DNA from 2 places in the Bacillus sp. 05T21 genome. Region 2 is predicted to be linked to the other one. Evidence: a T-box and tRNA genes for the amino acid it is inferred to sense, from the RefSeq annotation. Region 2 holds a T-box; the other holds one or more tRNA genes.
What was found. The T-box of region 2 lies ahead of serS (serine--tRNA ligase). A T-box ahead of a tRNA ligase gene usually reads a tRNA of that ligase, here a tRNA-Ser.
Positions count from the first base shown of each region.

Region 1 (5,285 bases), on a different contig from region 2:
CATATACAACCCGTTTTATACGCGATAAAACAATTCCCCCTGCACACATTGGGCAAGGTTCTAATGTTACATATAACGTTGCATCTTCTAAACGCCATGTCCCTAATTTTTTGCAAGCTTCATCAATAGCTAAGAGCTCGGCGTGAGCTATTGATCTCTGTTCAGTTTCTCTTAAGTTATGTGCGACACTAATCACTTCACCATCTAGCACAATTACAGCACCAATTGGTACCTCTTGTATCGCCTCCGCCTTCTTCGCTTCCTCTATTGCTAACTGCATAAAATATATATCTCGCTCCATAATATAGTCCTTTCACCAAAAATAAAATACACTTTTTCATTTCTTGCAGGTGGGATAACTTTTACAAATTCAATCCAACCTAAAGAAGAAAGAGAGGGAATTACATATGAAAAATACTGCCTTACTCATTATCGATATGATTAATGATTTTCAATTCTCCCACGGACCCATCCTGGCACAGAAATGTGAAATTATAAAGAACCCCATTTTACAATTAAAGGACACCATGAAATCATTGGGCTATCCAATAATTTATGTCAATGATCACTATCAACTTTGGAGATCTGATATTGATCAACTTATCACTCATTGTACAAATGAGTATAGTAAAAATATTATCGAGGCCATTGCTCCGCATACTGACGATTATATTTTTATTAAACCACATTACTCTGCTTTTTATGAAACACCTTTGAATTCTTTATTAGGTTATTTAAAAATCGAAAATCTCATTTTAACAGGAATTGCCGGGAACATATGCATCCTTTTTACAGCTAATGATGCCCATATGAGAAATTATACACTTTATGTACCACGGGATTGCATCGCTTCTAATAACGAGCAAGATAATGAACATGCTTTAAAAATAATGGAAGCCACATTAAAGGCAAATATTGTACCGTCATCCCAAATAAAATTTAATTAATACATATCTATTTTCTAACTTTTTATATCAAATTAGTCCGCTCGCTCCCCTCTTGTGCTACAATAATTCTGTTTTGTGTTTTTAGTAGTCACGGTAAATCACTGATTGAAAGGAGGAAACAGCGTGACCGGAGTACCATTTATCACGGTTGAAGGACCAATTGGTGTTGGAAAAACTTCACTTGCGAAGGAACTTTCAACTCACATGCAACTCCACTTACTAAAAGAGATTGTTGATGAAAATCCTTTTTTAGGAAAATTCTACGAAGACATCGACGAATGGAGTTTTCAAACAGAGATGTTCTTTCTTTGTAATAGATACAAACAACTAGAGGATATTAACATAAAGTATTTGAATCAAAGAAAGCCTGTAGTAGCAGATTATCATATATTTAAAAATTTAATTTTTGCATCCCGTACATTAAAAGATTCTCAATATGATAAGTACATGCAAATTTATCGCATTCTTACGCAAGATATGCCTGTACCAAATGTCATCGTTTATTTAACAGCGAGCCTAGAAACATTACAAAAACGAATTGCCATGCGCGGAAGAGAATTCGAAAAAAATATGGATCCAAATTACTTGCTACAGCTTACAAAAGATTACGAAACAGCAATGGATGCTTTCAAAAAGGACCATCCGGATATTCCGGTATTAAAATTTAATGGAGACGATATGGATTTTGTAAGAAATCCTGATGATTTAAATGTCATCTTATCAGCTCTTCAAAATACTCTCTTGAAGGAGTCGAAATAACAATGAATTTAAGGCAAAAATATGATATACCAAATGATGCAGTTATCACTATTGCTGGAACAGTAGGTGTCGGTAAATCAACTATGACAACTGCATTGGCTAACGCTTTAGGTTATCGTACATCTTTTGAAAAAGTAGATTCCAACCCATATTTGGACAAGTTCTATGCTGATTTCACACGCTGGAGCTTTCACTTACAAGTTTACTTTTTAGCAGAACGATTTAAAGAACAAAAAAGAATTTTCGAATATGGTGGCGGTTTTGTTCAAGACCGTTCTATCTATGAGGACACTGGTATTTTCGCAAAAATGCATTACGAAAAGGGTACAATGACTGAAACTGATTATGAAACATACAAAGGTTTATTTGATGCTATGGTCATGACTCCTTACTTCCCTCATCCAGACTTATTAATTTACCTAGAAGGTTCTTTTGATGATATTGTCGATCGTATTCAAGAACGAGGACGTCCCATGGAGCAGCAAACACCAATTGAATATTGGAAAGAGATGCATGGACGTTACGATAACTGGATTAATAACTTTAATTCATGCCCTGTTTTACGATTAAACATTAATGAATACGATATTTTAAAAGATGGCGATTCAATCGAACCAATCATTAAAAAAATTGGACATTTTTTAAAACAAACACGTAAACTTGTAAAATAAAAAACCCGTGCATATGCACGGGTTTTCCTATGAAATTACTTTTTCTTTTTTGTCGGAGCAATAATTTCACTCTCTGGCTTTCCAGCATTAATACGCTGACGAACAGTACTCGTACTAATATCATATGTTTCAGCAATCTCTTTAACAGTCAATTCTTTCCCATTAATTACTGCTGTTAGTAATTTCCCTGTACGTTTTGGAGTTACTTCTTTTTGCACAGCTGGTTTTTCAGCTTCTTTTGGTACCTCTACTTTTTTTGCAACCTGTTTTACATCACAAGTGCAACCACAAAGTTTACGGAATGTATCATCACTTATAATGCGCGACACATTTGCACCACTGTTTAAAATTCTATTGTTCTTACAGACAGGACATTGTACATAATATAAAGTTTTTCCATCTAAAGGAAACGTTTGTATAATAAGATCCATGTTAACTCCTTTCATATCTATGAAGATAATCATCGGAATATGAGTGTGTAATAAGGACACTATATCCTTACATCATACTTTATGATTGGTTTTAAAATAAAAACTCGTTACGTGTTGGTAACGAGTTCTCCAATCTCCACTTATATGCGCTGTTGTCAATTATATCTGGAGGAGGTAAAGGGATTCGAACCCCCGCGCGACTCTCGCCGCCTGTCGGTTTTCAAGACCGATCCCTTCAGCCAGACTTGGGTATACCTCCATATTGACATCAAATATAATATCAAAAGAAAAACAGTTAGTCAACCCTACTATAATAAATTATGAGGAAAGGAAAATTTTACTTCCCCTCTCCTTTTTGACACTGCTGACAACGTCCATAATTACCAATCACTCATACCGATGAATGTTTTAACTTATTTAATAACTGTTTTTCCTCCCATATAAGGGCGAAGAACTTCTGGAATTATAATTGTACCATCTTCTTGTTGGTAGTTCTCTAAAATAGCTGCCACTGTACGTCCAATTGCAAGACCAGATCCATTTAGTGTATGAACATGTTCCGGTTTGCCATTTGGCTCACGACGGAAACGGATATTCGCGCGTCTCGCTTGGAATGCCTCAAAATTACTACAAGAAGAAATTTCACGATATGTACCATAGCTTGGAATCCATACTTCAATATCGTATTTCTTCGCTGCTGTAAATCCTAAATCTCCTGTACACATGCTCATAACGCGATATGGCAACTCTAATAATTGTAACACGCGCTCTGCATCATTTGTTAATTTTTCTAACTCTTCGTAAGAATCTTCTGGTTTCACGAACTTAACAAGTTCAACTTTATTAAATTGGTGTTGGCGAATTAAACCACGTGTATCACGACCAGCTGAACCTGCTTCAGAACGGAAGCATGAGCTAAACGCAGCATATCGTATCGGCAATTGCTCTTTACTCACAATCTCATCACGATGCATATTCGTTACAGGTACTTCAGCTGTCGGGATTAGGAAATAATCTTCACTTTCAATACGGAATGCATCTTCTTCAAACTTCGGAAGTTGTCCTGTTCCTGTCATACTTGCACGGTTTACCATATAAGGAGGCAATACTTCCTCATATCCATGCTCATCAGTATGAAGGTCAAGCATAAAGCTAATCAAAGCACGTTCTAATCTTGCACCAGCACCTTTGTAAAATACAAATCGGCTTCCTGTTACTTTCCCAGCACGTTCAAAATCTAGAATCCCTAAATCAGTAGCAAGATCCCAATGCGGTTTTGGCTCATAAGTAAATTCTTTCACTTCTCCCCAAGTACGTGCTACTACGTTATCATCCTCTGTTTCACCTATTGGAGCAGATTCATGAGGGATATTTGGGATAGATAGCATTAATCTTTCTAAATCTTCTTCAACTGTACGAAGCTCATTATCAAGATCTTTTACTTTTTCCCCAACTTCACGCATTTCTAGAATTAGAGCTTCCGCATCTTTCTTTTCACGCTTTAATACTGAAATTTGTTGAGATACTTCGTTACGTTTACTTTTTAGTTCTTCTGTTTGAACAAGTAGCTCTCTTCTTCTCGTATCAAGTTCTTCAAAGCGACTAAAATCCGTTAAATCTTCGCCTCTATGCTGTAATTTTGCTTTTACTTCTTCAAAATTCGTACGTAAAAATTTAATATCAAGCATTATATACTCCTCCTTTTATTTTATAAAACACAAAAAACTCCCGTCCCTATACAAAGGGACGGGAGTTAACCCGCGTTGCCACCCTAGTTGAAAGCATTACCGCTTTCCTCTCAAGTAGAAATAACGGCTCTTCACCGGGAATGTTTACTAATCAAAAGATATTCCACATTCCATTCCAGGATGGATTCACAAACTGTTTCTATCGATTTCCACCAACCATCGACTCTCTATAAGAAACAACATTTGTTACTACTTCCTATCAACACGCTTATTTTATAAAATTGTTATCATCAATTTACTATAATCTTATACAAGTTGCAAGTTACTTATACAACTTTTTTCATTTTCGCTTCTTTTACCATTTCTACAAAGTATGCTGTTACACGATGATCATCCGTTAATTCCGGATGGAAAGAAGCAGCTAAAAACGGCCCTTGCCTTACCGCTACCATTCGCTCGCCATGCATAGAAAGTACTTCAACATCATCAGCTACATTTACAACATACGGAGCACGGATAAATACACCAACAAAGTCTTCTCCCACACCTTTCATTGAAAGTGCAGCTTCAAAACTATCTTTTTGGCGTCCGAACGCATTGCGCTCAACCGTAATATCCATAGCACCAATATGTACTTCTTCATAGCCAATAAGTGTTTTCGCAAGAAGAATCATTCCTGCACATGTACCAAACATTGGTTTACCAGACTTCGCAAATGTACGAAGAGGCTCCATGAAAGCATACTTATCAATAAGACGGCGCATTGTTGTACTTTCACCGCCTGGTAAA
Region 1 covers NZ_JBFTMD010000050.1:5,343-10,627, reverse strand. Annotated here, with positions in the region: gene tadA (tRNA adenosine(34) deaminase TadA) at 1-301, opposite strand, end outside; gene AC1DKZ_RS31685 (cysteine hydrolase family protein) at 408-947, shown strand; gene AC1DKZ_RS31680 (deoxynucleoside kinase) at 1,071-1,706, shown strand; gene AC1DKZ_RS31675 (deoxynucleoside kinase) at 1,709-2,377, shown strand; gene AC1DKZ_RS31670 (sigma factor-like helix-turn-helix DNA-binding protein) at 2,413-2,808, opposite strand; tRNA gene AC1DKZ_RS31665 (tRNA-Ser) at 2,975-3,067, opposite strand; gene serS (serine--tRNA ligase) at 3,222-4,496, opposite strand; T-box leader at 4,548-4,768, opposite strand; gene pdxT (pyridoxal 5'-phosphate synthase glutaminase subunit PdxT) at 4,823-5,285, opposite strand, start outside.
Region 1: it has a tRNA-Ser gene. The T-box ahead of serS (serine--tRNA ligase) is inferred to sense a tRNA for this amino acid. The anticodon was not compared.

Region 2 (5,285 bases):
TATCTAATTGTAGGGAAAACTGCAACTTAAAATAAAAGGAGGTGAAAAAGATGGCAAAGCCTTTCGTTATAAAGAACAAACGTAGTTTGAATGGTGAAACAACAACACCGGTAATTGTAACAATTAAATCATGGCAAAAGTTAGTAGAAGCTTTGGAAGGTAAATATTACAGTTTTAAAGATACTTATCTAGAAGACATTGTGAATTCAATGTCCTATGAAGAACGAATTGCAGATGAAGAGGGATTTGTTGAACAAGCAAAGCCATCTTTTTCACTGAAAATGAAAAAGATTGTAGATAAAGTAAGTGGATTTGATAAAAACGAAGGCAGAAAACATAAGCTATATGGTATTACAAATGCTGATCTAGAAGTATTTCTATTTCTTCATAAAAAATGTAATACATATGGTGAGCTTACGCATGTATCAATCCACATGCTTTGGGAAGATTATAAAAATTATAAAGAAGCATTTGCACATATTCACCACTCACAATTTTATGTGGCTTTGAAGAAGTTAAGTTTCCATAACATCATTACAATTGAAAATGAGTACAGTGGTAAATATAAAATCACCTTAACTGATTTCATGAATAAGGAAACGAATAAAGCAAATGCATATACATTTATTAGCCCGATAGTATTTACCAAAGAATTCTTTGAGTTATCCATTGCAGCTAAGAAACTATTCATGGATGTAGCAATGCAGCAGAAACGCGAAACTACCCTGAAACGTTCTTTATTCAAAGTTGATGAACAAGGAAACTCAACACACTTTGGTGGTATGTATCGTTACTTACATAAGAAATACCCACATCAGATTCGTGCTGTACTTGAGGAATTAGAAACAAAACTTTCTGCTACTGGATCTCCTTTATTTAAAATTTGCAAGTTAGAAAAAGGGAAGAGGAATAAAAAGCAATACACAACATTGCATTTATCTGTACATCCTGATTTCTTATGCGCGAAAGAAGAAGGAGCAGAATACCGTGATCCATTTACACCACGAGATACATATAAGCGTAAAGTTAAATTCATTGAGAACTTGTTAGTTGAAATGAATATTGCTGAATTTGCAAAGGATATGAACCAATTTATTAACGTTTTAAAACACTCTTGTCACCGTCAAATTCGCCAAGTGGTTCGTGGCTTACGAGAAATGATTGATCGACAAGAAGGATATCCGAAAAAGCTTGTTTATACGCTAAGTAAATTATTAAAGCAATCTTCTCAATATCGTGTATTAGACACTGCTGCTAAAACTGGAATTTATCCTTTAATTACACACAATATACCTAAACATGATCAAGAAGAGGCCATTTTTAAATTTGGTACTCATTTTGCTATATACTCTTTACGAAATGTTCAAAAGCTATTCCGTAAAGCGCATGACCTGCTTCATGCGAAATATGCTGTACCTGTAACTATAGATGCTTACCATCGTAATTACATGCAGTATCAAGAGGAATCACTATTTAGAAAATATGCTTATGAACAAGGAGTAAATATTAACACATATACAGCATTAGAAATTGAAATTCGCGAACTCTTAAAGTCTAGTGGTCATAAAGGAAATCAAATCCCTAGTGATATTCGTGAACTGTTCATTGAAAAAATTGATAAATTGCCGAAGGAAAAGATTCGTGTAATTGAGGTCCCTGAAGACTTTGATTTAATTCAGTTTCTACAGTCCTTAGAAGCATATTACCGTTCAACAAGTGAAATACCACATACGGTTGATCAGCTGCTTCCAGCAATGTAAAGATACAGCTCTCTATTTTTGAAAAAAACAAAAGTAGAGGGCTATTCGTGTTGGAGGTAACGTATAGAGTGTATTAATTCAAACAAAACAGAGAGAAAGTTTTCAATTTAAATGATCACGACTCTCTATTTTTTATGCAATTACATACATTGCACGTGAAACAAAAGGAGATATTCACAATTTCTAAGATTTTAAATCTGAATATTCATTCTTTTTATATCATTTCATCTACAAAAAAGCAGAAATATTTTTTATAATTCTGTTGATATCTTAATAATTTTGACCTAATGTGTATAACATAAAGCCTTAAGTACTGTTCTTATCATGTTCTATCTCTAAATCTACTTAAAATCAGAAAAACTTCTGTTAGTTATGTTTAAAAAGTGGATTCTGTTCCTAACTTTGACCAATTTGTTAATAAATTGTGTGTAGTTTTTAAGAAATGTGGAAAGTTTGTTCATAAATCAGCAAAATTTGCATTTATTATTTATTCATTCACTCGCATCAAATTAACGATGATTATATGTAGTTTTTATATAACTACTTTACGATATTTTGTAGTTTTTAATCCTCATCCAGCTCATTAAGTACGTTCCCAGTATTTACTTTTTATGATTTTTTACGGCTAGAGTAACTATGAACCCTTAGCACAGCAATGTTTTAAGACGATTTTTTCTCTGTATAAAAGTTTTATCTTTTTTCTTTATATATATTAAAGATATATATTATATTAGGTTTTTATATTGTGTAATACTTATTATAGAGAATAGACCCTGTGTAAAACTAATTTCATTTCTTAATGGAATTATTCTTTATTTTAAAAAAATCTAATCTAAATGTACTTTTTTTAGAAATACAATAATTTCTTGATAAATACACAGAATTATTGTAAAGTGGTGATAATTAAAATTTATATTGTTTAAAAGTAATGAAAGGAAATAGTAACAAGTATTTTTTCTTATAGAGAGTCGGTGGGTGGTGTAAACCGATAGAAGGAACTTGTGAATCCGTCCTTGAGCGAAATGTGGAACACTTCAATGTGAAGTTAGTAATCGTTTCCGGTTAAAAGCCGTTAATAATTTAAGTGGAGAGCGTATATTTTCTATGCTTTCAACTAGGGTGGCAACGCGGGTTAACTCTCGTCCCTTTTATAGGGACGGGAGTTTTTTGTATTTTATCTAGTTAAATCCCTAATTTTAAAAAGATTGGTTACGCAATTAAGGAGGAGATAAAACATGTTAGATGTAAAAGTATTACGTACAAATTTAGAAGAAGTAAAGAAAAAATTACTTTATCGGGGTGGAGAATTTCTTGAGTTAGATAAATTTGAGGAATTAGATCAAAAGCGTCGTGAATTGTTAGTAAGGGGAGAAGAGTTAAAAAATAAACGTAATGAGGTATCTGAACGTATTGCTAATTTAAAGCGTGAAAAACAAGATGCTAATGAACTTATTAGTGGAATGCGTGAAGTGGGAGAAAATATTAAAAATTTAGATGATGAATTGCGTTATGTAGAAGAAGGGTTAAATACAATATTGCTATCATTACCAAATCTACCTAATGAAACAGTGCCTGTTGGGGAATCAGAAGATGATAATGTTGAAATACGTAAGTGGGGAGCAATAAGTGAATTTTCATTTGAAGCAAAACCACATTGGGAAGTTGCTGAAAAATTAGGATTACTAGATTTTGAACGTGCAGCAAAAGTAACGGGAAGCCGCTTCGTCTATTACAATGGATTGGGAGCACGTTTGGAACGAGCGGTAGCTAACTTTATGTTAGATTTACATGTTGAAGAACATGGTTATACAGAGGTGATTCCACCATTTATCGTAAATAGCGATAGTTTATTAGGGACAGGGCAATTCCCAAAATTTAAAGAAGATGTTTTCACATTAGAAGGCACTGATTATTCTTTAATTCCAACGGCGGAGGTACCGTTAGCAAACTATTATCGTGATGAAATTTTAAGTGGTGAAGATTTACCTATTAATTTTACAGCACATACTCCATGCTTCCGTTCTGAGGCCGGTAGTGCAGGACGTGATACGAGAGGATTAATTCGTCAGCACCAATTTAGTAAAGTTGAAATGGTCAAATATACAAAACCTGAAGATTCATACGATGAGTTAGAAAAATTAACAGCAAATGCCGAAAGAGTATTGCAATTGTTACAGTTACCTTATCGTGTTATTGCGTTATGTACTGCTGATATGGCATTTCCAGCTGCAAAAACATATGACATTGAAGTTTGGTTACCAAGCTATGGCGTATATCGTGAAATTTCTTCTTGTTCAAATTGTGAAGATTTCCAAGCGCGTCGTGCAGGTATTCGTTTCCGCCGTACACATGGTGCAAAACCAGAGCTGGTGCACACATTAAATGGTTCTGGATTAGCTATAGGTCGTACAGTAGCGGCTATTTTAGAAAACTATCAACAAGAAGACGGTTCAGTTATAATCCCAGAGGTATTGCGACCATACATGAGAGGAGTAGAAGTTATTAAATGAGGAGAACATTCCTTTGGAAGGTTACATATCAAGATTAAATAATTTTATTGTGTAAGTACATTTTGATAATAAATATAAAAGGTAAAGGAGATAATATTAATGAATAATCAATATAGGCTAATAGAAGAATTTAATGATGCGGAATTTGATAAAAGTTTGAAATGGTTCTCTCCACCTAAACATTGGGAGGTTAATAGCAATAAATCAACGTTAATAATCAAAACCGACAAAGAGACAGATTTCTGGCAAAGAACACACTATGAATTTCAAGTTGATAATGGACATTTTTTATACTATGAATTAAATGGAGACTTTAGATTAATCACGAAAGTAAAATTTAAACCAGTAAATAGATATGATCAAGCAGGCTTAATGGTTCGATTTTCAAAAGATACTTGGTTAAAGGCATCTGTTGAGTATATACCTGATGACAATAATAAATTAGGTGTTGTGGTAACAAAAAATGGTTATTCTGATTGGTCTAGTCAGGAAATTTCGCAAGGTTTGAATTCCCTTTATTATCGAATAACAAGAAGGGGGAATAATTACTATGTTGATTATTCCTTAGACGGTTTTCTATGGAAACAAATAAGAATGGCTCACCTTTTTGAAGAAAAAGAATGCATGAAAGTTGGTATATATGCTTGTAGTCCACAAGGTGATGGGTATGAAGCAGAGTTTGGATTTATTAAGATTGAAAATATAGATGATAATACAAAAGTTTATTAAAAGTATAAAGTTATCATAACTCCTATAGGCCAATTGAATTGTATCTACTATAGAAAACAGGGCCTACATGTTAACCAATTTCATTTCTTAATGGAATTGGTTTTTTTATGTACTTTAATAAACATTATATTTAGTTTTAATCATTCTAAAAAAACTTTGATATAAAACATAAATTTTTTTTATTTCTCTTAGATTTCCGAAACAAGTAAATCATACTTAAAGTAGATAGTTGATTAGTGGAAATTACAATGAAATTTGTAATCTCCTAACCATTTAAAAAGAGAGG
Region 2 covers NZ_JBFTMD010000044.1:8,259-13,543, reverse strand. Annotated here, with positions in the region: gene AC1DKZ_RS31090 (hypothetical protein) at 51-1,760, shown strand; T-box leader at 2,680-2,910, shown strand; gene serS (serine--tRNA ligase) at 2,996-4,270, shown strand; gene AC1DKZ_RS31080 (DUF1349 domain-containing protein) at 4,370-4,999, shown strand.